DNA from 3 places in the Ancylobacter novellus DSM 506 genome. Region 1 is predicted to be linked to each of the others. Evidence: predicted binding sites of a transcription regulator. Region 1 holds the regulator's gene; each other region holds the start of a gene.

What was found. The regulator LexA, encoded in region 1, represses DNA repair genes until DNA is damaged. The targets are predictions, from matches to a motif close to TGTTCNNNNTGTGTTCNG.
Region 2: a site for LexA is predicted at 8,449-8,466, ahead of SNOV_RS00290 (DNA recombination protein RmuC). Genes of this name have one in related genera too.
Region 3: a site for LexA is predicted at 2,152-2,169, ahead of ssb (single-stranded DNA-binding protein). Genes of this name have one in related genera too.

The regions. Positions count from the first base shown of each region.
Region 1 covers NC_014217.1:1,894,833-1,905,046, reverse strand. Annotated here, with positions in the region: gene SNOV_RS09125 (ComEC/Rec2 family competence protein) at 1-1,523, shown strand, start outside; gene lexA (transcriptional repressor LexA) at 1,517-2,215, opposite strand; gene SNOV_RS09115 (GntR family transcriptional regulator) at 2,408-3,106, opposite strand; gene hpxZ (oxalurate catabolism protein HpxZ) at 3,190-3,582, opposite strand; gene SNOV_RS09105 (molybdopterin molybdotransferase MoeA) at 3,640-4,854, opposite strand; gene moaC (cyclic pyranopterin monophosphate synthase MoaC) at 4,861-5,346, opposite strand; gene trpC (indole-3-glycerol phosphate synthase TrpC) at 5,350-6,162, opposite strand; gene trpD (anthranilate phosphoribosyltransferase) at 6,172-7,197, opposite strand; gene SNOV_RS09085 (anthranilate synthase component II) at 7,219-7,827, opposite strand; gene trpE (anthranilate synthase component I) at 7,962-9,476, opposite strand; gene SNOV_RS09075 (peptidylprolyl isomerase) at 9,490-10,214, opposite strand, start outside.
Region 2 covers NC_014217.1:37,638-47,851, forward strand. Annotated here, with positions in the region: gene SNOV_RS00245 ([protein-PII] uridylyltransferase) at 1-844, opposite strand, end outside; gene SNOV_RS00250 (PRC-barrel domain-containing protein) at 1,052-1,633, opposite strand; gene SNOV_RS00255 (hypothetical protein) at 1,787-2,218, opposite strand; gene SNOV_RS00260 (sensor histidine kinase) at 2,440-3,768, opposite strand; gene SNOV_RS00265 (response regulator) at 3,776-4,579, opposite strand; gene SNOV_RS00270 (NepR family anti-sigma factor) at 4,785-5,024, shown strand; gene SNOV_RS00275 (sigma-70 family RNA polymerase sigma factor) at 5,021-5,572, shown strand; gene SNOV_RS00280 (DUF1328 domain-containing protein) at 5,678-5,857, opposite strand; gene SNOV_RS00285 (LysR family transcriptional regulator) at 6,058-6,957, opposite strand; gene SNOV_RS00290 (DNA recombination protein RmuC) at 7,221-8,417, opposite strand; gene def (peptide deformylase) at 8,529-9,077, shown strand; gene fmt (methionyl-tRNA formyltransferase) at 9,123-10,040, shown strand; gene SNOV_RS00305 (GNAT family N-acetyltransferase) at 10,037-10,214, shown strand, end outside.
Region 3 covers NC_014217.1:1,734,400-1,744,613, forward strand. Annotated here, with positions in the region: gene uvrA (excinuclease ABC subunit UvrA) at 1-1,785, opposite strand, end outside; gene SNOV_RS23780 (hypothetical protein) at 1,885-2,040, opposite strand; gene ssb (single-stranded DNA-binding protein) at 2,340-2,897, shown strand; gene SNOV_RS08390 (MarC family protein) at 2,988-3,614, opposite strand; gene gyrA (DNA gyrase subunit A) at 3,911-6,667, shown strand; gene SNOV_RS08400 (LOG family protein) at 6,756-7,337, shown strand; gene coaD (pantetheine-phosphate adenylyltransferase) at 7,409-7,918, shown strand; gene SNOV_RS08410 (peptidylprolyl isomerase) at 7,960-8,514, shown strand; gene SNOV_RS08415 (peptidylprolyl isomerase) at 8,554-9,012, shown strand; gene queA (tRNA preQ1(34) S-adenosylmethionine ribosyltransferase-isomerase QueA) at 9,097-10,191, shown strand; gene tgt (tRNA guanosine(34) transglycosylase Tgt) at 10,188-10,214, shown strand, end outside.

The sequences.
Region 1 (10,214 bases):
TGCGCGACGCGGTGGCGGAGCCGATCGAGGAGAGCATGCGCGTCGCCGGCTTGTCGCACATCCTCTCCATTTCCGGCCTGCACATGGCACTGGTTGCGACCACCGTGTTCTTCCTAGCTCGGGCCCTGCTGGCGCTGTTTCCCGATCTCGCGCTGCGCTATCCGATCAAGGCCTGGGCGGCGGTGCCGGCGGCGCTGTCGGCGACGTTCTATCTGCTGCTCTCCGGCGCCGAACTGGCCACCCAGCGCGCCTATGTGATGACGCTGATCGTGCTCGCCGGCATCGTGCTCGGCCGTCCGGCGCTCACCTTGCGCACGCTGGCGGTGGCGGCGCTTGCGGTGCTGGCGCTCACCCCTTGGGCGGTGCTCGATCCCGGCGCGCAGATGTCCTTCGCCGCCACGCTGGCGCTCATCGCCGCCTATGAGCGGTACGGCCATTTCGTGACCACGCCGCCGGGCACGGCGGAGGACGCCGTCTGGCTGCGTCGGCCGGCCCGCTATGTCGCGGCGCTGGTGCTGGCTTCGCTCGCCGCCGGTCTCGCCACCGCGCCCTATGCGGCGTTCCATTTCCAACGGCTGGCGCCGCTGAGCCTGATCGCCAACCTCGCCGCCATGCCGGCCGTCTCCTTCATCGTCATGCCCGCGGGCCTGGTCGGCGCGGTGCTGATGCCGTTCGGCTGGGACGATCGGGCCTGGCGGCTGATGGGCTGGGGCATCGACCTGATGCGCGACATCGCCGATTTCGTCGCACGTATCCCTGGAGCGGATCGCGGCGTATCCGCCATGCCGATGGCGAGCCTCGTGCTGCTCAGCCTCGCCTTGATGGCGCTCTGCCTCTCCCGCACGCGGCTGATCCTGCTGGCTCCGGTGCTTGCCATCCTCGCGCTGTGGATCGCCGCGCGCGAGCCGCGGCCCGACCTATTCGTCGATGGCGAAGCGCGCACCGTCGCCGTGCGTGGGCCGGACGGCGCGCTCGCCGTCATGGGTGACCGCACGAGCGGTCTTGCCGACCGCTTCGCGGTGGAGCAGTGGCTGAGCGCCGACGGCGACCGCGCGCGCGCCGGCTCGAAAGAGCTGATACAGGCGGCTGCCTGCGATCCGCTCGGCTGCACACTGCCGCTCGTCGGCGGCGCGCTCGTTGCCCTGTCGCGGCATCCGGATTCGCTGGAGGACGATTGCCGCCTTGCCCGCGTGCTGGTGACGCCCTTCACGGCGCCTTCCGAATGCGCGGCGACGGTCATCCATCTCGATCCGCGCAAGGCGGGCGGCGGGGTGGCCGGCTATCGGACGGAGGAGGGCGAACTGCGGCTCGTCTCGGCCAACGCGCCCTATGGCGGCCGGCCCTGGCAGGCTGCCCCGCCGCGAGTTGCGACGACCAATGCTGCCGCGAGACTGCAGCCCATCACCGGCGCGGCTCAAGCCGGCAAACCGGCCGTCGCGCGCGCAACGGCAAGGTCGCGCGATCCGCTCGACGACATGGTTGGCGAAAGTGCCTCGGAGCGGCCGGCGAACGCTCCTCAGTAGCGCCGGAACAGGCCGACCAGCTTGCCCTGGATGCGCACGCGGTCGGGGCCGAAGATGCGGGTCTCATAGGCCGGGTTCGCCGCCTCCAGCGCCACCGAGGCGCCCTTGCGGCGCAGGCGCTTGAGAGTGGCTTCCTCGTCGTCGATCAGCGCCACCACGATCTCGCCGGTGTTGGCGGAATCAGTCTTGCGGATCAGCGCCAGGTCGCCGTCGAGGATACCGGCCTCGACCATGGAATCGCCGCGCACTTCCAGCGCGAAATGCTCGCCGCCAGCCAGCATTTCCGGCGGCATGCTGATGGTGTGGTCGCGCGACTGGATGGCCGAGATCGGCGTGCCGGCGGCGATGCGGCCCATGACAGGGATCGGCACCGAGCGGCGCACATCCTCGCTGTCTTCGGAGGGGCGCACGCGGCCGAGATTGCCCTCGATGACGTTGGGGGCGAAGGGGCGAGCGGCAGGCTTGGGCGGCTGCGCGTCCTCGGGGAGGCGGATCACCTCCAGCGCCCGCGCCCGGTTCGGCAGGCGGCGGATGAAGCCGCGCTCCTCCAGCGCCGTGATCAGCCGGTGGATGCCGGACTTCGACCTGAGGTCGAGCGCCTCCTTCATCTCCTCGAAGGAAGGCGGCACGCCGTCCTTCTGCAGACGCTCGTTGATGAACAGGAGCAGCTCATGCTGTTTGCGGGTGAGCATCCTGAGAATCCCGTCTGGCCGGCGTCGCCGGAATGAAACAAATCGCGAACAAAGACTATACGTTCTTATTGTGTTCCACAATGGGTAAAGGGATCGCTAAACGCGTGTAAAAGCGGTGAAATCGGCCATTGAGCGGCTGAATTCGCCCGGCGAGCGCCTCTTTGGCCTCCAAACAGGGGCGCCGGGGCCGAATCAGATCGTCTGCGCGTATTGCTCGTAGGCGTCGTGGACGATGGCGATATGGCTGCGCATGGCCGCAGCGGCGCCGTCGCGGTCGCCGCGCAGGATCGCCGTCACCACCTGATCGTGCTCGGTGTGGGAGAGGGCGAGGCGCCCGAGCGCGCGGAACTGCGCCCGGCGGAAGGGCGAGAGCCGCCGGCGCGTGCCGATCGTGATCTCGATCAGGTACTCGTTGTGGCTGCCGGCATAGATCGAGTTGTGGAACTGTTCGTTCGCCTCGCGATAGGCGGTGAACTCGCCCTGCCGCATGAAGTCGCTCATGTCGGCGTGCAGCTGTTCGAGCTGGCGGCGCTCCGGCGGCGTCATGTTGAGTGCGGAGAGGCCGGCGCAGAGCGCCTCGAGTTCGGCCATCACGTCGAACATGTTCTGCAGCCGCTCGACGCTCGGACGGGCCACCACCGCGCCGCGATGCGGACGGGCGTCGACCAGGCCGGAGGCGGTGAGCTCGCGCAGCGCCTCGCGGACCGGCGTGCGCGACACGCCGAAGCGGGCGGCGAGCGCAGTCTCGTCCAGCGCAGTGCCCGGTGGCAGCGTGCCGCGGGTGATCTCGTCGGCGAGTTGAATGCGCAACTCCTCCGCGCGCGTCACGCGGCCCCGCCGGCCGGCGCCGGCGGGCGGTTCGAGCGGGAAGCGGACAGGCAGCACGGACATGCGCGAACTGACGACCTGGAGACGGCCGAAAGCCGGACCGCCTCACGCATCAATAGCGGGCATGCCGGGCTTCACCAAGTGTTTCATTTGGCGGCGGGATCGTCGATGACGCTGACATGGGCGGCGACCACCTTCCAGCCTTCCGGCGTGCGCATCCAGGTCTGCATCTGCCGACCGACGCGGCCGGGTGCGCTGTTCCGGCGGAACAGGGTGGAGGCCACCGCCATGTCGCGGCCATAGGAGGTGAGGACGGTGCCTTCGAGCGTGCGCTGCAGCCCGACCGGCGAGCGGGCGGCGCGGAAGGCGCGGATTTCCTCTATGCCGTAGAGGTTTTCGCCGCCGCCATAGCGGATGGTGGTGAGGGCCTCGAAGAACAGCGCATCGAGCGCCTCGACGTCGTTGCCGACCAGCGCCTTCTCGTAACGCTCGAAGGCGGCCGTCACCTCGGCCAGCACCTCGGGAATGTTGATCTCCATCCGCCCTGTTCCCCGCGATAAATCGATAAGCGAGCACACAGGCAGCGGGCGGCGGGGTCAATCCTCGAGCGGCAGAATCTCGCAGGGTTCCCCGGCCTTGGCAGGCGGCGCATGCGGGCGGCGCACCAGCAGCACGTCGGCGCGGGCGAGGTTGCGCAGCATGGAGCTGTCCTGCACGGGCAGGGGGCGCACCACGGGCAGGCCGCCCTCGCGGCCGACGATCTCGGCGCGCATGAAATCCATGCGCTGCTCGTTGGCCTTCACGTCACTGCCAAGGATGGCCGGCTGGAGTTCGGTCGCCGCCGGCACGTCGAGCCCCTGCAGCTTCTTCAGAAGGGGCAGGAGGAAGAGCGTGGCGCAGACATGGGCGGAGACCGGGTTGCCCGGTAATCCAAGGACTTGCGTCCGCCTGCTGCGTCCGAACATCAGCGGCTTGCCGGGGCGCAGGGCGATCTTGTGCACGGCGAGGGTGACGCCCTGCGCCGTGAGCGCCGGGGCGACGAGGTCATGGTCGCCGACCGAGGCGCCGCCGGTGGTCACCAGCACGTCGAAACCGCCGTCGAGCGCCGCGCGCATGCCGGCCTGCGTCGCCGCCATCTCGTCGGGCAGCACGCCGAGATCCGTGACCTCGGCGCCGGCAGCCCGCGCGAGCGCGGCGATGGAATAGATGTTGGAGACGATAACTTGATGGGCCCGAGCGCCCGTCCCGGGCCGCACCAGTTCGTCGCCGGTGGAGAGCAGGGCCACGCGGGGACGGCGTGCGACGCTCACCTCGGCGACATCGGCGGCGGCGACCAGCGCGAGGTCGCGGGCGCGCAGCTTGTGGCCGGTCTCCAGCAGCGTCTCGCCACTGGCGAAGTCGCCGCCTGCAGGGCGGATATGCCGGCCGGGTGTGGGCGCTTCGTTCATGGTGACGAGATCGCCGTCGCGGCGCGTGTCCTCCTGGATGACGATGGCGTCGGCGCCATCGGGAACCACCGCGCCGGTGAACAGGCGCACCGTCGTGCCCGGCTCGACCGTACCGGCAAAGGGCCGGCCGGCGGCGGATTCGCCGATCAGCCGCAGCGTAGCGGGGACGGTAGCAGCGTCGGCGGCGCGCAGCGCATAGCCGTCCATCGCCGAGACGTCAGCGCCGGGCGTGGTGCGGCGGGCGATCACCGGGGCGGCGAGCACCCGGCCGGCGGCTTCCTCCAGCGGGACATTTTCGCTGCCAATCGGCCCGGCGGCGGCGAGCAGGAGGGCCAGCGCCTCCTCGACGGGCATCAGGGCCATGATGTGCTACTCGCCCTGCCAGTGGCCGGAACGGCCGCCGGATTTTTCCAGCAGCCGCACATTCTCGATGCGCATGAAGCGATCGACCGCCTTGGCCATGTCGTAAACGGTGAGGCAGGCGACGGAGACGGCGGTGAGCGCCTCCATCTCCACGCCGGTCTGGCCGGTGGTGCGCACCGTCGCCCGCACCACGAGGCCGGGCAGGGCAGAATCGGGCTCGATCTCCACCGCCACCTTGGAGAGCAGCAACGCGTGGCAGAGAGGGATCAGTTCATGCGTGCGCTTGGCCGCCATGATGCCGGCGAGGCGCGCCGTGCCGATGACGTCGCCCTTCTTGGCGTTGCCGGAAAGGATGAGGTCGAGCGTCTCGGCCTTCATCCGCACCGCGCCCTCGGCGACGGCGATGCGGTCGGTGACGGCCTTGTCGGCGACGTCGACCATGTTGGCGGCGCCGGCGGCGTCGAGATGGGTCAGGCGGGGTTCGTCCGCCATCGCTCAGCCTGCGGCGCGCAGGGCAGGAGGGGCGAGCAGGGCGCGGGTCGCCGCCGCCACGTCGGCCTGCCGCATCAGGCTCTCGCCAACGAGGATGGTGTCAATGTTCACCTTGGCGAGGCGGGCGACGTCATCCGGCGTGAAGATGCCGCTCTCGCCGACGATCACCCGGTCGGCCGGGACGCGCGGCGCCAGCCGTTCGGAGGTGGCGAGCGTGACTTCGAAAGTCCGAAGGTCGCGGTTGTTGATGCCGACCAGCTTCGCCGGGAGCTTCAGCGCGCGGTCGAGCTCGTCATCCGAATGCACCTCGACGAGGGCATCCATGCCGAGGCCATGCGCCGTCTCGACGAGGTCGAGCGCCAGCGCGTCGTCGACCGAGGCCATGATGACGAGGATGCAGTCGGCGCCCCAGCTGCGCGCCTCGAACACCTGATAGGTGTCGTGCATGAAATCCTTGCGCAGCGCCGGCAGCGCGCAGGCGGCCCGCGCCGCGACGAGATATTCCGGCGCGCCCTGGAAGGACGGCGTGTCGGTGAGCACCGACAGGCACGCCGCGCCGCCGGCCTCATAAGCGGCGGCAAGCGACGGCGGATCGAAATCGGGACGGATCAGCCCCTTGGACGGACTCGCCTTCTTGATCTCGGCGATCAGCGCGGTGCGGCCGGCGGCGATCTTCGCCTCGATGGCCTTCAGGAAGCCGCGCGGCGCGTCGGCGGCCTCGGCGGCGGCGCGCACCTCGACGAGCGGGCGCGCCTGCTTGGCGGCCGCGATCTCCTCGCGCTTATAGGCGGCGATGCGCTCGAGAATGTCGGCCATGTCTGTCCGTTACTCCGCCGTTACCAGCGACGAGACCGCGATCAGGCGGTCGAGCGCCGCTTCGGCATGGCCCCCCTTGAGGCTGGCGCGGGCGATCTCCAGTCCCTCGCCGATCTCATTCGTCTTGCCGGCTACCACCAGTGCGGCGGCGGCGTTGAGCAGGGCGACATCGGCATAGGCGCTCGGCTCGCCCGCCAGCACCGCCCGCAGCGCCAGCGCATTGGCCGCGCCGTCGCCGCCCTTCAGCGCCTCGGGCGCCGCGCGGGCGATGCCGAAGCTCTCGGGGGCGATTTCGAAGGAGCGGATCGTACCGTCCTTCAGCTCGGCGACATAGGTCGGTCCCGTGGTCGTGATCTCGTCGAGCCCGTCCGAGCCGTGCACCACCCAGGAGCGGGTGGAGCCGAGCGTGCGCAGCACCTCGGCGATCGGCTCAACCCAGGTGCGCGCGAACACGCCGACCATCTGCCGGGTGACGCCGGCCGGGTTCGACAGCGGGCCGATCAGGTTGAAGATGGTGCGCGTGCCCATCTCCACCCGGCTCGGACCGACATGCTTCATCGCCGGATGATGTGCCGGGGCGAACATGAAGCCGATGCCGGCTTCCCGGATGCACTGGGCGATCTGCTCCGGGGCGAGATCGATCTTCACACCGAGCGCCATCAGCACGTCGGCGGCTCCGGACTTGGAGGACAGCGCGCGGTTGCCGTGCTTGGCCACCGGCACGCCGGCGCCGGCGACGATGAAGGAGGCGCAGGTAGAGATGTTGTAGGAGCCGGAGGCGTCGCCGCCGGTGCCGACCACGTCGACCGCCTCGGCCGGCGCTTCCACCCGCAGCATCTTGGCGCGCATGATGGAGACCGCGCCGGCGATCTCCTCCACATGCTCGCCGCGCACGCGCAGGCCCATGAGGATGGCGCCGATCTGCGAGGGCGTCGCCTCGCCGGACATCATCACGTCGAAGGCCGCCGCGGCCTCGGCGCGCGTCAGCGTGGTGCCGGTGGCCAGCTTGCCGATGATGGGCTTGAGGTTGTCCATGTGTCCCCCGGTTCCCCGCGCTTACGCCGCCCGCTTCCGTCCCGGGCCGGCGTTCCACGCCCGCGCCAGGTCGAGGAAGTTCTTCAATATGGTCTTGCCGTGCTCGGAGGCGATGCTTTCGGGGTGGAACTGCACCCCGTGCACCGGCAGCGCCTTGTGCGACAGGCCCATGATCAGCCCGTCATCGGTCTCGGCGGTAACAGTGAGGTCGGCCGGCAGCGTGTCGCGCTTGACCACCAGCGAGTGGTAGCGCGTCGCCTTGAACGGGCCGTTGATGCCGCGGAACACGCCTTCGCCCTTGTGCTTCACCTCGGACAGCTTGCCGTGGATCGGCAGCGGGGCGCGGACGACGTCGCCCCCGAACACCTGGCCGATGGCCTGGTGGCCGAGGCAGACGCCGAACACCGGCACGCCCTCGCCGGCGGCGCGGGAGATGAGGTCGAGGCAGATGCCGGCTTCGTTCGGCGTGGCCGGACCGGGAGAGATGACGATGGCCTCGGGCTTGAGCGCCAGGGCCTCGTCCACGGTGAGGGTGTCGTTGCGGCGCACTTCCACCTCGACCCCGAGTCCACCGAGATAGTGGACGAGGTTCCAGGTGAAGCTGTCGTAATTGTCGACGAGAAGGATCATCGCGCGTCCATACGCCGGTCTGGCCGGCTCAAAAGCTCTAGGGGGAGTGACGGCGCCGGGTCAAGCCGCGCCGTCCGGCGACAAGGATTATCGCCAGCCCCGCCATCGCTCCTGTCGCGCCCTTCCCATCATCATCACTGGGCTCGTCCCGCCCGGGCGGCGAAGCGCACCGCCTCCTCGCCGGCGCGGAACAGCGCCTTGGCCTTGTTGACGCATTCCTGCTGCTCGCTCTCCGGCACGGAGTCGTAGACGATGCCGGCGCCGGCCTGGACGTACATGCGCCCGTCCTTCACCACCGCGGTACGCAGCACGATGCAGGTGTCCATCTCCCCATCGGCGCCGAAATAGCCGATGGCGCCGGCATAGATGCCGCGCTTGTCGGATTCCAGCTCGTCGATGATCTCCATCGCCCGCACCTTCGGGGCGCCGGAGACCGTGCCGGCGGGGAAGCCGGCGGCGAGCGCATCGAGCGCGTCGTGGCGCACGTCGAGCTCGCCCTCGACGTTGGAGACGATGTGCATCACCTGACTATAGCGCTCGATGAAGAAGCTGTCCGTCACATGCACCGAGCCGATCTTGGAGACGCGGCCGACATCGTTGCGCCCGAGGTCGAGCAGCATCAGGTGTTCGGCGCGCTCCTTCGGATCGGCCAGCAGCTCATCCTCCAGCGCCTTGTCCTCATGCGGAGTGGCGCCGCGTCGACGGGTGCCGGCGATGGGGCGGATGGTGACGGTGTTGTCGCGCAGCCGGACCAGGATCTCCGGCGAGGAGCACACCAGCGAGAAGCCGCCGAAGTTGAAATAGACCAGGAACGGCGCCGGGTTGACCCGCCGCAGCGAGCGGTAGAGCGAGAAGGGCGGCAGGGTGAAGGGCGCCTCGAAGCGCTGGGAGAGCACCACCTGGAAGATGTCGCCGGCGCGGATGTATTCCTTTGCCCGCTCCACCATCGCGCGATAGGTGTCCGGCGCGGTGTTAGACTGTGGCGCCACGACCTGATGGAAGGCATCCTCGGCCGGCAAATTGGGCAGGGCGCTGTCGAGCGCCGCGCCGATGCGCTCCAGCCGCTCGCGCGCCTTCTCGTAGGCCGCGCTCGCGGAGACGCCTGCCTCCGGCCGCACCGGCGTGACGAGGGTGATCTCGTCGCGCACGGCGTCGAACACCACCATCGCCGTCGGGCGGATGAAGATCGCGTCCGGCACGCCGAGTATGTCGGGCTTGGCCTGCGGCAGGCGTTCCATCTGCCTGACCATGTCGTAGCCGAGATAGCCGAACACGCCCGCCGCCATGGGCGGGGCGCCCACGGGCAGGTGGATGCGCGATTCCTCGACCAGCTTGCGCAGCGAGACGAGCGGCTTGTCGGGGCAGGGCTCGAAGGCTTCGGCGTCGGTGGCGGCGCGCCGGTTGATCTCGGCAGCGTCGCCGCGGCAGCGCCAGATCACGTCCGGCTCGATGCCGATCATCGAGTAGCGCCCGCGCGTGGCGCCGCCCTCGACGGATTCGAGCAGGAAGCTGTTCGGCTTCTCGCCGGCGATCTTGAGGAAGGCCGAGACCGGCGTTTCAAGGTCGGCGATCAGCGTGGTGGTGACCACCTGCGCCTCGCCGCGCGCATAGGCGCTCGCGAAGTCCGCTTCGTCGGGTGTCAGGCTCATGCGTGGTCCCCGATCAGTTGACCGCGTCGGTGCCGACGATCTGGTCGAGCGCGGCGCGGTTGATGCGGGGGCCGAGCTGTCCCTGCAGCTCGACGACATATTCGGTCATCAGGTCGTTCTCGAGGCTCTGGCGCACGTCGGAGAGCAGCTTCTCGTCCTGCGTCGCCGCCGGCGGCACGCTGACGCGCAGCACCTGGAACAGCAGGCGGCTCTCGCCGCCCTCGGCGAGGGAAGAGCCGACCTGGCCCTGCGGGGTCTCGAACACCGCTTCGAGGATGTCCTGGGGCACGCCGTCGGCGGCGCGGCCGCGGCGCAGGCCGTTGGCGGCGCGCAATTCGAGACCGGCGTCGGTCACGGCCTTGTCGAAGGCTTCGCCGCCCGCGACCTTGGCCTTGATGTCCTCGACCTTCTTGTCGAGCGCCTGCGCGGTCTGGTCCTGCTTCCAGCGGTCGAGCACCTGCGCGCGCGCCTCCTCGAAGGTGCGGTCGCGCGGCGCGGTGATGCCGTCGACGGCGAACCAGACATAACCGCCATTCTGCGGTAGCTGGACGGGGTCGTTGTCGGAGCCGACATCGGCGGCGAAGGCGCCGCGCAGCACTTCCGCGCGGCCGGGGATGGACGGGATGGACGAGCCGTCCGGCGTCTGGCCCTGGATGTTGGTGTCGAAGCTCTGGACGGGGATTCCGGCCTTGGAGGCGATCTCGGCGAGCATGGCGCCGCCGGCGCGCTCGTCCTCGA
Region 2 (10,214 bases), 1.9 Mb from region 1:
TGAACACGCCCTTGGCGACGAGGTCGCGGGTCTCGTGCACGCGGTAGACGTATTTGGCGATCCAGAACAGCGTGTGCAGGTCGCGCAGGCCGCCCTTGCCGTCCTTGACGTTCGGCTCGACCACATAGCGCGACTGGCCGGCACGCTTCAGCCGGTCCTCGCGCTCGGCGAGCTTGGCGGCGACGAACTCGACGGCGGTGCCCTGCACCACTTCCTTGTCGAAGCGGACGGTGAGTTCCTCGAACAGGCTCTTCTCGCCGAGCAGCAGCCGTGCTTCCAGCAGCGCCGTGCGGATGGTCATGTCGGCGCGCGCCTGGCGGATGCACTCGTCGACCGAGCGCGTCGCGTGGCCGACCTTCAGCCCCATGTCCCAGAGCACGTAGAGGATCGCCTCGGCGACGCTCTCGCCCCAGGCGGTCTGCTTGTAGGGCAACAGGAACAGGATGTCGGTGTCCGAGCCCGGCGCCATCAGCCCGCGGCCATAGCCGCCGACGGCGACGATGGCCATGCGCTCGGCGGTGGAGGGATTGTCGGACGGGTAGAGGAACTTCACCGCCAGCTCGTGCACGAGAGCGATGATCTCGTCCTGCAGCCGCGAGAGCCGCTCGGCGCAGCGCCGGCCCGAGCCCTCCTCCATCAGCCAGCGCTCGGCAGTCTTGTGGCCCTGCTGGTAGGCGAGCTTGAGCCGCCGGGCCATCTGGCCACGCAGCTCGATCTCGCGGCCCGCCTTGCCATTGTCCAGCACCTGCCGGGCGAGGGCGGTGAGCTCCTCGCGCAGGACGTCGATATCGAACAATTCCTTAAAGGGATGGTCGGTGCGGCGGCGTCGGCGGGTATCGGTCATGGGCAAGCCTGGCTGGTCGGATACCGCTTTAGCCGATCCGGCCGGCGCCGTCATCGTGCGCCGCGTGGGGACGGCGCAAAGGAGGGCTCCAAAAGCAACATGCCCGGCACTCGGCCGGGCATGCGCTCCTGACGTCCCCGGGGGAGCCGGGCCGTCGCTAGGCGGGGCCGCGTTGGCGGCCGATCCCTTGGTCTTGGTCAGGCGCCTTTAGTTGGTCTTGGCGCCGGCGTCCGAGGTCTCGCTGCGCATCTGCTCCAGCGACTTGAATTCCGGCGCCGAGTTCAGTTCCTCCTTGGTGAGGGCGACCACGATCTTCTGGCCGTCGTCGGTCGGCGTCGGGGTGAGCGAGTCGAAGGACACCGCCACCGGCTTGGCGCCGATGCCGAGGAAGCCGCCGACGTCGATCACCGCGGCGATGACGCTGCCGTCGCGCTCCAGCACCAGATCGCTGATCGAGCCGAGCTTCTCGTCGGTCGAGGTCACGACGGCGGTGCCGATCAGGTCGGAGCCGAGCCACTGGCCCGAGCTCTGGGTGCTCACGAATTTCGGCGTCGAGGGGGCGGGCTTGGCCGCGGCCGTGTCGCCCGAAGGCGGAGTGGTCGGGGTCGCGCTCGGGGTATTGGTGTTCGGCATCTCGGAAGCCGGAGCCTGCGGGGTGCCGGCATCCGGCGCCATCGGGCTGGCGGCGGGCGGAGTGGTGGATTCCGGCGCCGGGCTCTGGCTGAATGCGACCGCCGGGGCGAGCGCCAAGGCAGCGGCGGCGGTCAGGGTCGCAAGCTTGCTGGTCATCGTCTTCTCCCGTAGGTGTTTCACTGACTTGATGTCATGATTTGCGATCACGAAGATCGCCTGCGGAAGAAACGTCAAAGTCTATATTTCGTTCCTTCGCGCAGAAGTTTTGCTCTCGCGAAGGATCACCTGAGCTATCTCGATATGAGCTTTTCAGTTCAGGCTGTTGACGATCGAGGCATCGGCCACGCAGACGGTAAGTTCTTCCGTCGCGAGGTTGGATTTCGTCACACCCATGGCCGAAAGGCACCCCTTGGGCGTGCGCATCACCCGCGGCGGGCTCGCCGGTGCCGGCGTCGCGCTGTCCACGACCGGACGGGTTGCCGCGCCGGCCGGGGCGACGGCAGCGGGCGTGCCGGCCGGGCCGCTGTCCAGCCGCGGGCCCTTGGCGGCGCGGTTGACCACCGGCGCGCGCAGGTTTGCGGGCGGACCCATCATCTCGATGGCGACGGGGTGCGGGGTGATGCGGGCGATAGCGCCGGCGCTGAGTGCGCCGGCCGTGACCGGCACCATGAGCGCCGCGCCGGTAACGGCGCCGAGCAGATAGGCGGAACCCTTGAAAGCCGTGCTGACGACGCCAGCCATGGTATTTCCCCTTCCGGCCGACGCTCGCGAAAGCACAGAGCATTCCTGCCTGACGAAGGTGCATACCGCGCCTCCCGCCGGATCTCTTCCGCGAGCGAATGTTCTTTTGAAAAATGACGGCCACAATTCAGCCGTCCACTCGCATGGTTAACGTGTGGAAGAGATTCCGGTTCCCTTGCGTGATCACGTTTTCGCGCGCGGCGCCCGGCGGCGCGCGGTAACTAGCGGCCGGCGGTCAGGTGGTGCTCGGGCACGGTGACGTGGCAGACCAGACCGGCGGGGGCGAAATCGAGGTCGACCTCGCCGTCCAGCGCCCGTGCGAGATTGCGTTCGATGACCAGCGAGCCGAAGCCGCGCCCGCTCGGGACGGTGACCGGCGGGCCGCCGCTCTCGCGCCAGGACAGCTCGAAGCCGCCCCCGGCCTCCGCCATGCGTCGCGCCCAGGTGATGTCGACATGGCCGCTCGGCACGGACAGCGCGCCGTATTTGGCGGCATTGGTGGAGAGCTCGTGCAGGGCGAGGCCGATATTCTGCGCCGCCTCGGGCTTGAGGAAGATGTTCGGCCCGGTGACGCTGACCTGGCTGTTCTCGCGGTCGATGTGATGGCCGAGCTGCGAGCGCACCATGTCGATGAGCGCCGCGCCGTGCCAGCTCTCCTGCACCAGCAGGTCGTGCGAGCGCGACAGCGCCTGCAGACGGGCCGAGAAGATCTCCACGAACTCGTCAATCGAGCCGGCATGGCGGGCGGTCTGGCGCGCCATGGCCTGGATCACCGCGAGCAGGTTCTTCGAGCGGTGGGTCAGCTCGCGCATCAAAAGGCGCAGATGCTGCTCGTTCTCCTTGCGCTCGGTGACGTCGACCACGGCGCCGGTCAGGCCGACGGTGGCGCCGGAGAGGTCGCGCAGCGGCTCTATATGGATGTCGTACCAGAACCTGCCGCCGTCCTCGTTCACCTCGGTCTCGCCCTTGCGGGCTGCGGAGGCGGCGAGGGATTCGCGCTTGATGAGCGCAATCGGCTGCGACTGCGCGTCACCGAGCAGATCGGCGTCGGTGGAGCCCAGCACCTGCTCGACCGGATAGCCGAACAGCGGCTTGCTCACCGAGGTGTAGCGCAGGTCGCGGTCCTGGGTGAAGATCGCGACCTTCGAGCCGCGCAGCGCCATCTCGTAGCGCTGCAGGGCGGTGGCGAGCTCAAGCGTCAGCCGGCGCTGCTCGCTGGCGACATGGCCGGGCGAGGGCATGTTGACCAGCGCCCGGAAATTGATCCACAGCGCGGTCGCGCCGACGGCGCTGAGCGCGGCGATGCCGATCCGCACCGCCGATTGCAGCCAGTCCGGGCTCATGCGGCTGCCGTTGAAGATCGCGAGCAGCATCAGCAGCGCGAACATGCTGACCAGCGCCACGAGAAGTGCCGTGAGCAGCCGCGTGCGGCCAGAGAAGTCCGGCCGCAGTTGCAGCAGGCGAACCAGCCCCACCGCGATGGCCAGCGACGACAGGATCGTTACCCATCGCGCGGCATCGTCGATGAGATCGAGCGTGAGCGGGGGCATCGGCGGATCAGGCGGTCGCGCGCTGCTCCCGTGGACGCGCCCGGCGCTCGAAGAACAGTGCCTGGCTGATGACGGCGGCGACCGTCGAGGGCTGGAAGGGCTTGGCGATCAGGAAGGCCGGCTCCGGCCGCACGCCGGTGAGGAAGCGTTCCGGATAGGCGGTGATGAAGATCACCGGCACCTCGACCTTGGCGATCAGCTCGTTCACGGCGTCGAGGCCGGAGGAGCCGTCGGCGAGCTGGATGTCGGCAAGGATCAGGCCCGGCGCCTTGCGGCGGGCGAGCTCGACCGCCTCGGTATGGGTGCGGGCGATGCCGGTGACGCGGTGGCCGAGGCTCTCCACGAGGCCTTCCAGGTCCAGCGCGATGAAGGGCTCATCCTCGATGATCAGGACGTCGGTGGCGATTTCCGCCGCCAGCTCGCGCCCGGCATCCTCGACGAGGTTGCGCAGGGTCGGGACATCGATCTCGAGGACCTGCGCGGCGTCCTCCTCGGTGAAGCCTTCGAGCGAGACCAGCAGGAAGGCCTGGCGGACCACCGGGGTGATGTGGCCGAGGCGGTGCTCGCCCTGGATCGCCGCCGGCGTCTGGTCGACCTTGGCGTTCAGGGACACCGAGTCCCAAAGGCGGGTGAGGAGGCGATAGAGGGCAACGCGGGGATCGGCGTCACGGTCGAGGATGGCAGGATCGGCGATGAGGGTCTCCAGCATCGCCGTTACATAAGCGTCGCCCGCGGACTGGCTGCCGCTGAGCGCACGCGCATAGCGGCGCAGGAACGGCAGGTGCTGCGCGACAAGTTGAGAAGTGCTCACACGCGTCTCCCCGATGCTGCGATAGGTGAAGCGCTCGTTAACGCCCCATGAATCATTCGGTTCCAGAGTAGGCTGAAAAAATCTGACGAAATTCGCATCAGTTCCGGAACCGCCGCGCCCTCCGGCCGTTATGAGTGGGCATGAAGCGACGGAGCCGTCCTCACCTCTTCATATTCTTGGGGGCTCAATGTCGGGAAAGAAGACTATGAACGACGATCAGTCCGAGGGCCAGTCCGCGACTGCGGACACCCTCTCGCATACTCCGATTCGGGGAGCCCGAACGACCGCGCTCGGGAGCGACATACAGGCCAAGATCGGCCAGCATCTGCGCGCCATGTATGACGATGTGGTGCGCCAGGGCGTGCCGGATCGTTTCATGGACCTGCTGTCGCAGCTCGACAAGAATGCGGGACCGAAGACGTCCGAGGACGGAGGGTCTCGGTGAGCCAGTTCGACCCGGCGCTACGCGACGAAATCATCGCCGCGATACCGAACCTGCGTGCCTTCGCCATTTCGCTCAGCGGTAGTGTCGACCGCGCCGACGATCTGGTGCAGGAGACGCTCCTGCGCGCCTTCGCGAACATTTCCAGCTTCCGGCCGGGCACCAACCTGCCGGCCTGGCTGTTCACCATCCTGCGCAACCTGTTCCGCTCGGAATATCGCAAGCGGCGGCGCGAGGTGCCCGATTCCGATGGCGCCTTCGCGGCCACGCTGACCACCAATCCGGATCAGGCGACGCATCTCGACTTCGAGGATTTCCGCACGGCGCTGGACAAACTGCCGCCGGACCAGCGCGAGGCGCTGGTGCTGGTGGGTGCCTCGGGCTTCTCCTATGAAGAGGCGGCCGACATCTGCCAGTGCGCCGTCGGCACCATCAAGAGCCGCGTCAACCGTGCGCGCAAGCGGCTGGGCGAACTGCTCGCCATCGAGGACGTCGAGGATTTCGGTCCCGACAAGACTACCCGCGCCGTGCTCGCCGCCGAGCGGGCCTGAGCCTCCCTTCTCCCGATATCAATCTTATCGCTCGTCGCAAACGAGAACGCCCCCGGTATGACCCGGGGGCGTCCTACATCGCCGGTGTGAGCGGCGAGGTCCGGTTCACGGAACCGGGCCAGAGCGGCCGCGCAGCAACCCCACGACGGCCGATACCAGAAACAGGATGATGGCGACGAAGAAGATGATCTTGGCGATCTCGATGGCGGTGCCGGCGATGCCGCCGAAACCCAGCACCGCTGCGATCAGCGCGATCACGAGAAAGGTGAGCGCCCAACCCAGCATGGTTGCCTCCACTGCTACGGTGCGGCACGCCCGGAGCGCGCCCGCGTTGCCGGAACAACCGCTGAGCCGGCATAGGGTTCCCGCGGGGGAGGGGTGATGCTTCGGTGCGCGAGAACTCACCGAGCTCCCCCGTTCTGAGGTGGTAGCGCAGCGAGCCTCGAAGGATGAGGTTCGTCGATGGATGAGAAGGAGTGGCGACCTCACATCCGCGCCGCGAGCTCCGGGGCGATGGCGCGGGCTTCCGCCATCAGCGCGGTGACGATGGGGGTCAGCGGCTCGCGGTCGAGCACGACGAGGCCCATCTGGTGCAGCACCTCCGGCCCCTCGATCGGGATCGAGCGGATATTCTCCGGGAAGGCGAAGACGTCGGCCAGCGTGTTGGCGACGACGCTCGCCCATTTGCCGGTGCGCACATGCGAGAGCAAAGCGAGCGTCGAGTTCGCCTCCAGCATCGGCACCACGGCGTGGCCGGCCTCGGTGAGCTGCTTGTCGACGATGCGGCGGTTCTGCATGTCGGGGGTGAGCAGGCAGAGCGGCACCTGGCCGATCTCCTCCCACGTCACCTTGGCGCGGTCGCCGAGCGGGGCGTCGACGGCGGTGAGGAAGCGGTAGCCTTCCTGATAGAGCGGCACCGTCTTCACCCGGCCGAGCGGGTCGTTGTCGAGATAGGTGACGCCGGCATCGGCCTCGAGATTCTCGATCAGCCGCAGCACCTCGTTGGAGGAGGCCGACATCAGCGTGAAGCGCACGTCGCCATGCTTCTCGTGGAAGGGCGTCGTCAGCTCGGAGAGCATCGGCATGGCGGTCGGGATGCCGGCGATGCGCAGATGGCCGCTGAGGCCCTTGCGCATGCCGGCGATCTCCTGCCGCATGGCGCGCACGTCGCCGATCACCCGCCGCGCCCATTGCAGCGCCCGCTCGCCCTCCGGCGTGAAGCCGATGAAGCGCGAGCCGCGCTCGACGAGGCGCACGCCGAGCTGCTCCTCGAGCTGCTTGAGGCCGGCGGAAAGGGTGGGCTGGGTGACGCCGCAGGACTCGGCGGCACGGCCGAAATGGCGCTCCTTGGCGAGGGCGAGCAGAAGTTCGAAACGGTCGATCACGCGGGACGCTTCCTGACGCGGTAAGGCGGGTACGATAGAAAGATTCTATCAGACTATCAGAGAACGTCGCGCCTGCGAATTGGAGGTATGTGAGACTAAGAGGCGCGTGGGTGGGGCCTCGTCCACATCGTCATCCCGGACGCCCGCAGGGCGATCCGGGATCGTTATCCGAATAGAAGCGGCACGCGATCCCGGCTCTGCGGCTTCGCCTTCGGCCGGGATGACGGCGAGTGAAAGGCCGGATGAAGATGGCGAGCGGGGCTCTACTCCGCCGCACCCCTGAGACCGAGCATGGGGAGCGTGTCCGGCAGCTCCGGCTCGGTCGCCGGGATCGCCTCGCCCTCGAACTCCAACTGCTCGATGCGGGCGCCGCGCTTGGCGATCTTGTCGGCGGAGGTCAGCGCCTGCGCCACGTCCTCGTTCACCTGGCCGAAATGCTTCTGCAGATTGCCGACCCGGTCGCGCAGGCGGATCACGTCCGCGACCAGCTTGCCGCATTCGGCGCGGATGAGATCGGCCTGCTCGCGCATGCGCGCATCTTTGCAGATCGCCTGCACCACCTGCACCGCCAGCATCAGCAGCGAGGGCGACACGATGACGACGCGGGCGCGGAACGCCTGCTGGATCACCTCGTCGAAATGCTCGTGCAGCTCGGCATAGACCGACTCGGACGGCACGAACATCAGCGCGATGTCCTGCGTCTCGCCGCTGACGAGGTAGCGCTCGGCGATGTCCTTCACATGCTTGCCGACATCGCCCTTGAGCCGGGTCTGCGCCTGCTTGCGCGCGTCGTCGGTCTGCGCCTCGCGGAAGGCGGTGACGGCCTCCAGCGGGAACTTGGAATCGACCAGCAGCGGGCGCTTGTCGCCGGGCAGGAAGATGGCGCAGTCGGCGCGCCGCCCATTCGCCAGCGTGTGCTGGAAGGCGAAGCTGTCGCGCGGCAGGCCGTCGGAAACCAGCGCCTGCAGCCGCCCCTCGCCGAAGGCGCCGCGCGCCTGCTTGTTCGCCAGCGTCTCGCGCAGGCTCATCACCTGGCCGGAGAGCTCGCCGAGGCTGAGACGGGCCTGATCGACGAGGGCGAGGCGCTCATTGAGCTTGGCGAGGTTCTCGTGCGTCGCCTCGGCTGAGCGGGCGAGGCTCTCGCCCATGCGGTGGGTGGTGGCGTCGAGCCGCTCGGCGACGGCGCGGGCGAGCTCGCCCTGGCGTTGCGCGAGCACCTCGGCCATGGACTGCACACGTCCGACCGTCTCGGCCTGGGTGCGGGCGAGTTCGACGAGGCGGGTCTCCAATTCATCGGCGCGGCGGGCCTGCTCGTCGGCCTCCAGCGCGCTCTGCCTTGCATTGCGCGAGACCGCGCGCAGAACCAGCACGAGCAGGAGGAAGCCGAGCGCCGCCGCGCCGGCAATCGCCTGCGCCAGCGTCACCGGATGCGTGCCGACGACGAAGAGGACCTGATCCATGGCTGCGCTTGTAGCAGATTCGAGCAATGGCGCGAACGTAAAGTGAACATATCCAAAGGCCGGGGCGTCCGCTCCGTTGACCCGCGCGAGGCCAGCGCTTATCTGAACGGCATGTCGATACGTCCCCTGGTCATCATCCCCGATTCCCGGCTGCGGCTGATTTCCGACCCCATCGTGCGGGTCGATGCGCGGGTGCGCGCCATCGTCGAGGACATGTTCGAGACCATGTACGACGCTCCCGGCATCGGGCTGGCGGCGGTCCAGGTCGGCATCCCCGAGCGCATCATCACCGTCGACGTCGTCCGGCGCGAGGAAGGCGAGGAAGAAGGCGCGGAGGAGAAGAAGAATCCGATCGCGCTGATCAACCCGGAGATCATCTCCTCTTCCGAGGAGATCTCGGTCTATTCGGAAGGCTGCCTGTCGATCCCGGAATATTACGCCGATGTCGAGCGGCCGGCGCGGGTGAAGGTCCGCTACATGGACCTCAACGGCGAGACGCAGGAGATCGACGCCGACGGCCTTCTCGCAACCTGCGTGCAGCACGAGATCGACCACCTGAACGGCGTGCTGTTCATCGACCACATCTCCAAGCTCAAGCGCGACCGGGTGATGAAGAAGTTCACCAAGATCGCCAAGGAGAAGGAGCGCGACGGGGTCTGATCCCGGCGCTCTTCGCTTCGCCGCCTGCCGCTTTCGGGAGTTCTCATGCGCATCGTCTTCATGGGCACGCCCGACTTCGCGGTCTCGACGCTCGCCGAAATCGTCGGCAGCGGGCACGAGGTAGTGGCGGCCTATACGCGCGCGCCGGCGGCTTCCGGGCGGCGCGGGCTGGAGCTGGTGCCCTCGCCGGTGCACCGCGCGGCGGAGAAGCTGGGCGTGCCCGTGCTCACCCCCTCGACATTGCGTACCGAAGAGGCGGCCGAGACCTTCGCCGCCCATGAGGCGGATGTCGCGGTGGTGGTCGCCTATGGCCGCATCCTGCCCCAGATGATCCTCGACGCGCCGAAGCTCGGCTGTCTCAATCTCCACGCCTCGCTGCTGCCGCGCTGGCGCGGCGCGGCGCCGATCCAGCGCGCCATCATGGCCGGGGATGCCGAGAGCGGCGTCGCGGTGATGAAGATGGAGGCCGGGCTGGATACCGGCCCGGTCGGCCTCGTCGAGCGCGTCGCCATCGGCGCGGACATGACGGCGGGCGAACTGCACGACCGGCTGATGATCGTCGGCGCCGATCTGATGGGCCGTGCGCTGGCGGCGCTGGAGCGCGGGGCGCTGAATTTCACGCCGCAGCCGGAAGCGGGCGTCACCTACGCTGCCAAGATCGACAAGGGTGAGACCCGCATCGACTGGTCGAAGCCGGCGAAGCAGGTGCATGACCATATTCGCGGGCTGTCGCCCTTTCCCGGCGCCTGGTTCGAGTTCGACGGCGTGCGGGTGAAGGTGCTGCGCTCGACGCTTGTTGCCGGCGCGGGTCGGCCGGGCGAAGTGATCGACGACCAGCTCACCATCGCCTGTGCGGACGGCGCGGTGAGGCTCACTGAGGTGCAGAAGGCCGGCAGCAAGGCGATGGGCGCGGCCGACTTCCTGCGCGGCAATGAACTCACCAGGGGAACGGTGCTGGCATGACGACGATAAGGCGTGTCGAGGAAGCCGATCATGCGGTCTGGCTGCCGCTCTGGCAGGGCTATCTCACCTTCTACGAGGCCGAGCTGCCGGCGGCGGTGACGCGCACCACCTGGCAGCGCCTCCTCGATCCCGCCGAGCCGGTGCATGGCGCGCTCGCCTTCGACGAGGACGGCC
Region 3 (10,214 bases), 160 kb from region 1:
CGGCGGCGTGCCCTGGGCGACGATGCGTCCGCCATGCACGCCGGCACCGGGGCCCACATCGACCACGTAATCGGCGGAGAGGATGGCGTCCTCGTCATGCTCGACGACGATGACGGTGTTGCCGAGGTCGCGCAGCCGCCTGAGCGTGCCGAGCAGGCGCTCATTGTCGCGCTGGTGCAGGCCGATGGAGGGCTCGTCCAGCACGTAGAGCACGCCGGTCAGCCCCGAGCCGATCTGCGAGGCGAGGCGGATGCGCTGGCTCTCGCCGCCCGACAGCGTGCCGGAGGCGCGCGCCAGGGTGAGATAGTCGAGGCCGACGTCGAGCAGGAAGGCGAGGCGCTCGCGGATCTCCTTGAGGATCCGCACCGCGATCTCGTTCTGCTTGTCGGTGAGCTGGCCGGGCAGGTCGGCGAACCAGTCCAGCGCCCCGCGCACGGAAAGCTGCGCCGCCTCGCCGATGTGGCGGCCGGCGATCTTTACCGCCAGCGCCTCGGGCTTGAGCCGATAGCCGTGGCAGGCGGCGCAGGGCACGGCGGAGAAATACTTGCCGATCTCCTCGCGCGCCCAGTCGCTCTCGGTCTCGCGCCAGCGCCGCTCCAGATTGGTGACGATGCCCTCGAAGGTCTTCGAGGTTTCGTAGGCGCGCATGCCGTCGTCATAGACGAAGCGGATGGTCTCAGCCCCAGAGCCGTTGAGGATCACGTCCTGCACCTTTTCCGGCAGGTCGGCCCACGGCACGGTGAGCTTGAAGCCGTAATGGCGGGCGAGGGCGTCGAGCGTCTGGCCGTAATAGGGCGAGGTGGATTTCGCCCAGGGGGCGATGGCGCCCTGCTTCAACGTGCGCGACTTCTCCGGCACCACGAGGTCCGGGTCGATCTTGCTCTCATGGCCGAGCCCGTCGCAGACCGGGCAGGCGCCGAACGGGTTGTTGAAGGAGAACAGCCGCGGCTCGATTTCGGGAATGGTGAAGCCGGAGACCGGGCAGGCGAATTTTTCCGAGAAGACGATGCGGCGCGGCTCGCCATTCTCTTCCTTCTCGTCGGCGAACTCGATCACCGCGATACCGTCGGCGAGGCCGAGCGCGGTCTCGAAACTGTCGGCCAGCCGGCTGGCGATGTCCGGCCGCACGACGAGGCGGTCCACCACCACGTCGATGTCGTGCTTGAACTTCTTGTCGAGCGCGGGGGCGTCGGCGATCTCGTAGAACTCGCCATTCACCTTGACGCGCTGGAAGCCCTTCTTCTGGAAGTCGGCCAGCTCCTTGCGGTATTCGCCCTTGCGCCCGCGCACCACGGGGGCGAGCAGATAAAGCCGGGTCTTCTCCGGCAGCGCCAGCACGCGGTCGACCATCTGGCTGACCGTCTGGCTCTCGATCGGCAGGCCGGTGGCCGGCGAGTAGGGAATGCCGACGCGCGCCCATAAGAGGCGCATATAGTCGTAGATCTCGGTGACGGTGCCGACCGTGGAGCGCGGGTTCTTCGAGGTGGTCTTCTGCTCGATGGAGATGGCCGGCGACAGGCCGTCGATCTGGTCGACGTCCGGCTTCTGCATCATCTCCAGGAACTGGCGGGCATAGGCCGAGAGGCTCTCGACATAGCGCCGCTGGCCCTCGGCATAGATGGTGTCGAAGGCGAGCGACGACTTTCCCGAGCCGGAAAGCCCGGTGAACACGACGAGGCTGTCGCGCGGGATCTCGAGGTCGACATTCTTCAGATTGTGCTCGCGCGCGCCCCGTATCGTGATCGAACGGGCATCGCGGCGCGGCAGGTCCACGCGGTCCTTCATTCCGTGTCTTCTCGCCGGTCTTTCGTCTGCGGGCGGCTACGCCAGTTGCTTCAATTCCGGGGCGGCACAATCCCAGGCAACGTCCGCCCGGCGAGGGGATTACATCCCGACGCCGTGAAGCGCTACCGCAAGGCCGGCCGCCGCGATGATCCCGCCGGTGATGGCGAGAAACGTACGGCGAAGGAATGCCTGGCGGGCATCCTCGGCACGCAGGGCGATGGCGCGGGCGCGCGGGCGGTGGCGCAGTTGGGTCATGATGGGACGAAGCTCCCTGATAATCGCATGGTTAACATAGTCGCGCTCCGCCGCGGTGCAATGAGCGACTCGCTCACAACGCTGCTCTTGCGCAAGACTAGCCGCAATGCTAGGAACATAACAAGAACATATTTATGGTTAATGTTGGGCAGCGCGGAAGCGATCGGCGTGCCCGGCTGCACCCGCAAGATGTGGACAGGGTGCCGGCGAGGGGCGCGTCTCCCCGCTGGCTGGTCTAGGATGCGTTTCTTTGGCGAGCGCGCCGCCGCGGCGGGCGTCCGGCTTTTTCGGAGGACAAGATGGCGGGCAGCGTCAACAAGGTGATCCTGATCGGCAATCTCGGCCGCGATCCGGAGGTGCGCACGTTCCAGAACGGCGGACGCGTGTGCAATCTGCGCATCGCCACCTCCGAGACCTGGCGCGACAAGGCCACCGGCGAGCGCAAGGAGCGCACCGAGTGGCACAGTGTGGTGATCTTCAACGAGAACCTGCTGCGCGTGGCCGAGCAGTATCTGCGCAAGGGCACCAAGGTCTATATCGAGGGCCAGCTGGAGACCCGCAAGGCGACCGACCAGTCCGGCGGCGAGCGCTATTTCACCGAGGTCGTGCTGCGCCCGTTCCGCGGCGAGCTGACCATCCTCGACAGCCGCGGCGGTGGTTCCTCCGAGAGCGGCGAGGAATATAGCTCCGGCAGCAGCGATTTCGGCTCGGGCGGCGGTTTTGGTGGTGGCTCGGGCGGTGGTTCGGGCGGCGGCCGCTCCTTCGGCGGCGGCGACCGCAAGCCGGCCGCGGTCGGCGGTGGCGGCGGCGGCAAGTTCGGCGGGGGCGGGGACCTCGACGACGAGATCCCGTTCTGAGCGCGGCCGGGCCAGGGACAACGAGCGAGAGATGGCTAGCCAGAGACTGGGGCCGGCAATCGTCCGGGCTGGTCGTAGCCGTCCCGCCGGTCAGGCGAGGAACGAGGCGCGCACGCCGTCGATGACGAACTGAACGGCGAGTGCCGCCAGCACCACGCCCAGCAGGCGCGACAGGATAGCGTTGCCGGTCACGCCTAGCAGCTTGTCCATGCGCCGGGCGGCGAGGAAGACCAAGAGGCAGCTGGCGACCACCAGCACGGTGATGGCGAACAGCGCCGCAAGCCGCGCCGGATCGCCCTTTGCTTCGCCGGCGAGCAGCAGCATGGCGGTGATGGCGCCTGGTCCGGCCATGAGCGGGATGGCGAGCGGGAACACCGCCAGCGTGCGCAGCAGATGCTCGCGCTGCGCCACTTCGGAAGCGTCGAACTTGCGCTCGGTGCGGCGGCCGAACACCATCTCGAAGGAGATGGTGAACAAGAGCAGCCCGCCGGCGATGCGGAAGGCGGGCAGGGTGATGCCGAGCGCGTGCAGCAGCGGCGCGCCGATCACGCCGAACACGACCAGTATGGCCAGGGCGATGGCGGAGGAGCGCCACGCCACCAGCCGACGCTCGGCCGCGGTGAGGTCGGAGGTGACGGCGAGGAAGAGCGGTGCGAGGCCGATCGGGTCGATCACCACGCCCATGGTGACCACGGCGGAGAAGACATAGTCCAGCACGCCCACTTCCCCCCTGCCGCCGCCTACCTTCGACGACCAAACGTAGCACGCGCGGCGGCCGCTCGCCGGCATCGCCGCAGGCCTCTCGCAAGGCCGGCGGGCGAGGGGGTTCCGACCGTCGCGGGAGGCCCCGTCGCCATGCTTCCGCCATGTTCCGCCGACGCTGTGGAAATCCCCTTATAACGCATTGAATTCAAAGGCGTTTTAAGGTCGTCAAAAACGCCTCTCGGCTGGCGCCCGCCGCCGGAATCGGCTACACAGGGACACCTGTTCCGCAACCACGGAAAGACGCTTCCTTGTCCGATTCCGATACGTTGAAGCCGGAGGACGGTGGTCCTTCGGATATCCGGCCCGTCTCGATCACCGACGAATTGTCGCGTTCCTATCTCGATTACGCGATGAGCGTCATCGTCTCGCGTGCGCTTCCCGACGTGCGCGACGGCCTGAAGCCGGTGCATCGCCGCATCCTGTTCTCGATGCGCGAGAACAACTACGTTCCCGAGCGGCCCTACAACAAGTCCGCCCGCGTCACCGGCGACACGATGGGCAAGTACCATCCGCACGGCAACCAGGCGATCTATGACGCGCTGGTGCGCCTGGCGCAGGACTTCTCCATGCGCCTGCCGCTGATCGACGGGCAGGGCAATTTCGGCTCCATCGACGGCGACCCGCCGGCGGCCGAGCGCTACACCGAGGTGCGCCTCGCCAAGCCGGCGATGAACCTGCTCGACGACCTCGACAAGGACACGGTCGACTTCCAGGACAATTACGACGGCCGCGAGCAGGAGCCGACCGTGCTCCCCGCGCGCTTCCCGAACCTGCTGGTCAACGGCGCCGGCGGCATCGCCGTGGGCATGGCGACCAACATCCCGCCGCACAATCTCGGCGAAGTGGTGGATGCCTGCGTCGCGCTGATCGACGAACCCGACCTCGATATCGAGAAGCTGCTCGACTATATCCATGGCCCGGACTTCCCCACCGGCGCGCTCATCCTCGGGCGCAGCGGCATCCGCCAGGCCTACCTGACCGGGCGCGGCTCCATCGTGATGCGCTCGCGCGCCACCATCGAAGAGCTGCGCAAGGACCGCGACGCCATCATCGTCACCGAGATCCCCTATCAGGTGAACAAGGCGACGATGATCGAGCGCATCGCCGAACTGGTGCGCGACAAGCGGCTGGAAGGCATCGCCGAGATCCGCGACGAATCTTCGCGCGAAGGCCTGCGCGTGGTGTTCGAGATCAAGCGCGACGCCCAGGCCGACGTCGTCCTGAACAACCTCTACCGCATGAGCGCGCTGCAGACATCCTTCGGCGCCAACATGGTGGCGCTGAACGGCGGCAAGCCGGCGCTGATGACGCTGCACGACCTGCTCACCGCCTTCGTCGCCTTCCGCGAGGAGGTAGTTAGCCGGCGCACCAAATTCCTGCTGCGCAAGGCGCGCGACCGCGCGCATGTGTTGGTCGGCCTCGCCATCGCCGTCGCCAATATCGACGAGGTTATCGCCACCATCCGCCGCTCGCCCGATCCGGCCACCGCCCGCGAGGCGCTGATGACGCGCGACTGGCCGGCGATGGACGTGGCGCCGCTTATCGCGCTGATCGACGACCCCCGCCACAAGCTGGCGGAGGACGGCACCTACCGGCTCTCGGCCGAGCAGGCCCGCGCCATCCTCGACCTGCGCCTGCAGCGCCTCACGGCACTCGGCCGCGACGAGGTCGCCGACGAGCTCGACAAGATCGCGGTGGAGATCCGCGACTATCTCGACATCCTCGCCAGCCGTGAGCGCATCCGCACCATCGTCAAGGACGAACTCCTTGCCGTGAAAGCGGAATTCGGAACGCCGCGGAAGACCGAGATCACCGACGCGGAAGGTGATTTCGAGGACGAGGACCTCATCGCCCGCGAGGACATGGTCGTCACCGTCTCGCATGCCGGCTACATCAAACGCGTGCCGCTCTCGACCTACCGGTCGCAGCGGCGCGGCGGCAAGGGCCGCTCGGCCATGCAGACGCGCGACGAGGATTTCGTCACCCGCATCTTCGTCGCCTCGACGCATGCGCCGGTGCTGTTCTTCTCCTCCAAGGGCCAGGTCTACAAGCTGAAGGTCTGGCGCCTGCCGCTATCCGCGCCCCAGGCCCGCGGCAAGGCGCTGGTGAACATCCTGCCGCTGACCGAGGGCGAGCGCATCACCTCGATTATGGCGCTGCCCGACGAGGAGACGTGGAGCCGGCTACAGATCATGTTCTCCACCACCGGCGGCACGGTGCGGCGCAACGAGCTGTCGGACTTCACCAATGTGAACCGCAACGGCAAGATCGCCATGAAGCTGGAGGAAGGCGAGGCGATCGCCGACGTCGACCTCTGCACCGAGCAGGACGACGTCCTGCTCACCAGTGCCAAGGGCCAGTGCATCCGCTTCCCCGTCCCCGAGGTGCGGGTGTTCAAGGGCCGCGACTCGATGGGCGTGCGCGGCATCCAGCTGGAGGAGGGCGACCGGCTGATCTCGATGGCGATCATCCGCCATGTCGACGCCACCGCCGAGGAGCGCGCTGCCTATATCAAGCTCGCCAATGCCGTGCGCCGCTCGCAGGCCGGGCTGGAGAACGGCGCCGAGGAGCCGGAGACGGTGGCCGACGCCGATGCGGAGGAGGCGGTCGCCGCCCCCGCCGACATCGACCAGGCGCGCTATGTGGAGATGAGCGCCAACGAGCAGTTCATCCTCACCCTGTCGGAGAACGGCTTCGGCAAGCGCACATCGTCTTTCGAGTACCGCACCACGCGGCGCGGCGGTAAGGGCATCGTCGCCATGGCGGTGAACGAGCGCAACGGCCCGCTGATCGCCTCCTTCCCCGTCGAGGAAGCCGACCAGATCATGCTGGTGACCGATGGCGGCCAGCTCATCCGCTGCCCGGTCAACGGCATCCGCATCGTCGGGCGCGGCAGCCAGGGCGTCATCGTCTTCAACACCGCCGAGGACGAGAAGGTGGTCTCGGTCGAGCGCGTCAGCGAGGAAGAAGGCGAGGAAGGGCTCGGCGAGGAAGCGGCGGACTGAGCCGCCGCCGTTCCGTAAGGTCCATCATCGAGGGAGCGGCGCCGCATGGCGCCGTTTCCGTCTCTGAGACCCGCCAGGGAGGAAAGCCATGCGCCGCATCTGCGTGTTTCTCGGCTCCAATGCCGGCAACCGGCCCGAATACAGGGAAGCCGCGGTCGCCTTCGGCACCCGGCTGGCGCGCGAGGGGATCGGCCTCGTCTATGGCGGCGCCTCGGTCGGCCTGATGGGCGCGCTGGCCGATGCCGCGCTCGCCGCCGGCGGCGAGGTCATCGGCGTCATCCCGCGCGGCATCCTCGAGCGCGAGGTGGCGCATAAGGGGCTGGGAGACCTGCGCATCGTCGGCTCCATGCATGAGCGCAAGGCGCTGATGGCCGAGCTCGCCGACGGCTTCGTCGCGCTGCCGGGCGGCATCGGCACGCTGGAGGAACTGTTCGAGGTGTGGACCTGGGCGCAGCTCGGCAGCCACGAGAAGCCCTGCGCCCTCTTCGACATCGACGGCTATTACGAGCGCCTCCTCGCCTTCGTCGACCATGTGGTGGAGGAGGGCTTCATGCGACCGGCGCATCGCGACATGCTGCTCGTCGCCGACGACCCGGAAAAACTGCTGGCGCTGCTGCGCGGCTACCGGCCGCCTTCCGTCACCAAATGGATCGGCCGCGGCGAGCGGTGAGCCTGCCGCCCGTCTCGCTTGCGTCGCAGGCGGGAGACAGCTAACGCTTGCCCCGCACCGAGAGGCCCTGCATGAGCGCCAAGCGCATCGCCTTCTATCCCGGCTCGTTCGATCCGCCGACCAACGGCCATGCCGAGGTCGCCCGCGCGGCGGCGCGGCTGGTGGACAAGCTGATCGTCGGCGTCGGCATCCATCCCGGCAAGTCGCCGCTGTTCACCGCGAGCGAGCGGCTGGAGATGCTGCATGAGGTGTTCGAGCCGATCGTCGCCGCCGAGGGCGCGAGCCTCGACTGCATCACCTTCGACAATCTCGTGGTGGACGCCGCCGAGGCGGAAGGCGCGCAGCTGCTGATCCGCGGCCTGCGCGACGGCACCGATCTCGACTACGAGATGCAGATGGCCGGCATGAACGCGGTGCTGAAGCCGCGCGTGCAGACGGTTTTCCTGCCGGCCTCCCCCATCGCCCGCCCCATCACCGCCACTCTGGTCAGGCAAATCGCCGCCATGGGCGGTGACGTGTCCGCCTTCGTGCCGCCGGCCGTGCTGGTCCGGCTCAAGGCCCGGTTCGGCCGCACCGGCTAGAATTCGCGCCCGTTCCGCCTCGCTCAACGGAGTTCCCATCCATGATCCGCAGCCTAACCGCCGCCTTCGCCATCGTCTGCGCGCTCGTGCTGCCCGCCGCGGCGCAGAGCGTGAAGCTGCCGCCGAATGTCGACCGGCAGAACACCATCATCATGCAGACCACCAAGGGTCCGGTGGTGTTCGTGCTGCGCGCCGACCTCGCGCCCCAGCACGCCGAGCGCATCAAGACCCTGGCGCGCGAAGGCTATTACGACAACGTGCCGTTCCACCGCGTGATCGAAGGCTTCATGGCGCAGACCGGCGACGGCCAGTACGGCAACGGCACCGGCGGCTCGCGCTACCCCAACCTGCCGGCCGAGTTCTCCAACGTGCCCTTTACGCGCGGCACGGTGGGCATGGCCCGCGCCTCCAGCCCGAACAGCGCCAATTCGCAGTTCTTCATCACCTTCGGCGACGCCTCGTTCCTGAACGGCCAGTACACGGTGATCGGCCAGGTCGTCTCCGGCATGGAGAACGTCGACAAGATCAAGCGCGGCGAGCCGGTGGCGAACCCGGACAAGATCGTTTCGATGAAGGTCGCCGCCGACGTGAAGTGATGGCGCGGCGCGCTAGAAGCATTTTTCAAGGAGAGTGAAATGACCGACACCGCCGAGACCACGCTGCTGCTCGAGACCACGCAGGGGCCGGTCAAGATCCGCCTGCGCCCCGACCTCGCGCCGGGCCATGTCGCCCGCATCAGCGAGCTCGCCAAGGAAGGCTTCTATGACGGCGTGCCGTTCCACCGCGTCATCGAGGGCTTCATGGCCCAGACCGGCGATCCGACCGGCACCGGCCGCGGCGGCTCCGGCCAGAAGCTGAAGGCCGAGTTCAACAAGGGCCGGCATGTGCGCGGCACGGTCTCCATGGCCCGTGCCCAGCACCCGGATTCGGGCGACAGCCAGTTCTTCATCTGCTTTGCCGACGCCTCCTTCCTCGACGGCCAGTACACCGTCTGGGGCGAGGTCATCGAGGGCATGGAGAACGTCGACAAGATCAAGCGCGGCGAGCCGGTGATGAACCCGGACAAGATCGTCAAGGCGTCCGTCTCCGCCTGATCGCGCCCATATAAGACAAGGCGTCATCCCGGCCGCGCCCGCGCGAGCCGGGATCGCTGTTTCTAGGACGACGTTTCGAAGCCCATGCGTGTCGACCTGTTCGATTTCGATCTGCCGCCCGAGCGGATCGCGCTGCGTCCCGTCTCGCCGCGCGATGCCGCGCGCATGCTCGTCGTGCGGCCCGGTGCGACGCCGGAGCTGGCGGACGCGCATGTCCATGACCTGGCGAACCTTCTCCAGCCCGGTGACGCGCTGGTGGTGAACGACACCCGCGTCGTGCCGGCGCGGCTCGACGGCATCCGCCGCCGCGAGACTTCGCAGGGCGAAGGCGTGCGGGTCGAGGCCATGCTGCACAAGCGCGTCGCGCCCGACCGCTGGCTGGCGCTGGCGCGCCCCGCCAAGCGCCTCGCGCCGGGCGACCGCATCGCCTTCGGTGGCGAGGGCAATGCCTGCCTGCTCGGCACGCTCGACGCCACGGTGGAGGGCAAGGGCGAGGCCGGCGAGATCGAGCTGCGCTTCGATCTCGCCGGCGCCGCGCTGGACGAGGCCATCGCCGCCGTCGGCCATATCCCGCTGCCGCCCTACATCGCCGCCAAGCGGCCGGACGATGCGCAGGACCGCGCCGACTACCAGACCATGTTCGCCGCCCATGAGGGCTCGGTCGCCGCGCCAACCGCCGGGCTGCACTTCACGCCGGAGCTGATCGCCCGGCTGGAAGAGCGCGGCGTCGAGACCCATCGCGTCACCCTGCATGTCGGCGCCGGCACCTTCCTGCCGGTGAAGGCGGACGACACCACCGGCCACCGCATGCACGCCGAATGGGGCGAGGTCTCCGCCGAGACCGCGGTTGCACTCAACGCAGTGAAGGCGCGCGGGGGGCGGGTGATCACCATCGGCACCACGGCGACGCGCCTCATCGAGAGCGCCGCCTCGGAAGGCGGCCGGCTCGACGCCTGGCGCGGCGAGACCGACATCTTCATCACGCCCGGCTACCGCTTCCGCTTCATCGACGGCATGCTCACCAACTTCCATCTGCCGCGCTCGACGCTGGTGATGCTGGTGGCGGCCTTCATCGGCCACGAGGTGCAGAAGCGCGCCTATGCCCATGCGATCGCGAGCGGCTACCGCTTCTATTCCTATGGCGACGCCTGCCTTTTGCTGCCAAAAGCCAGCGCATGATGCACCAGCCGCTCGCCGACGAA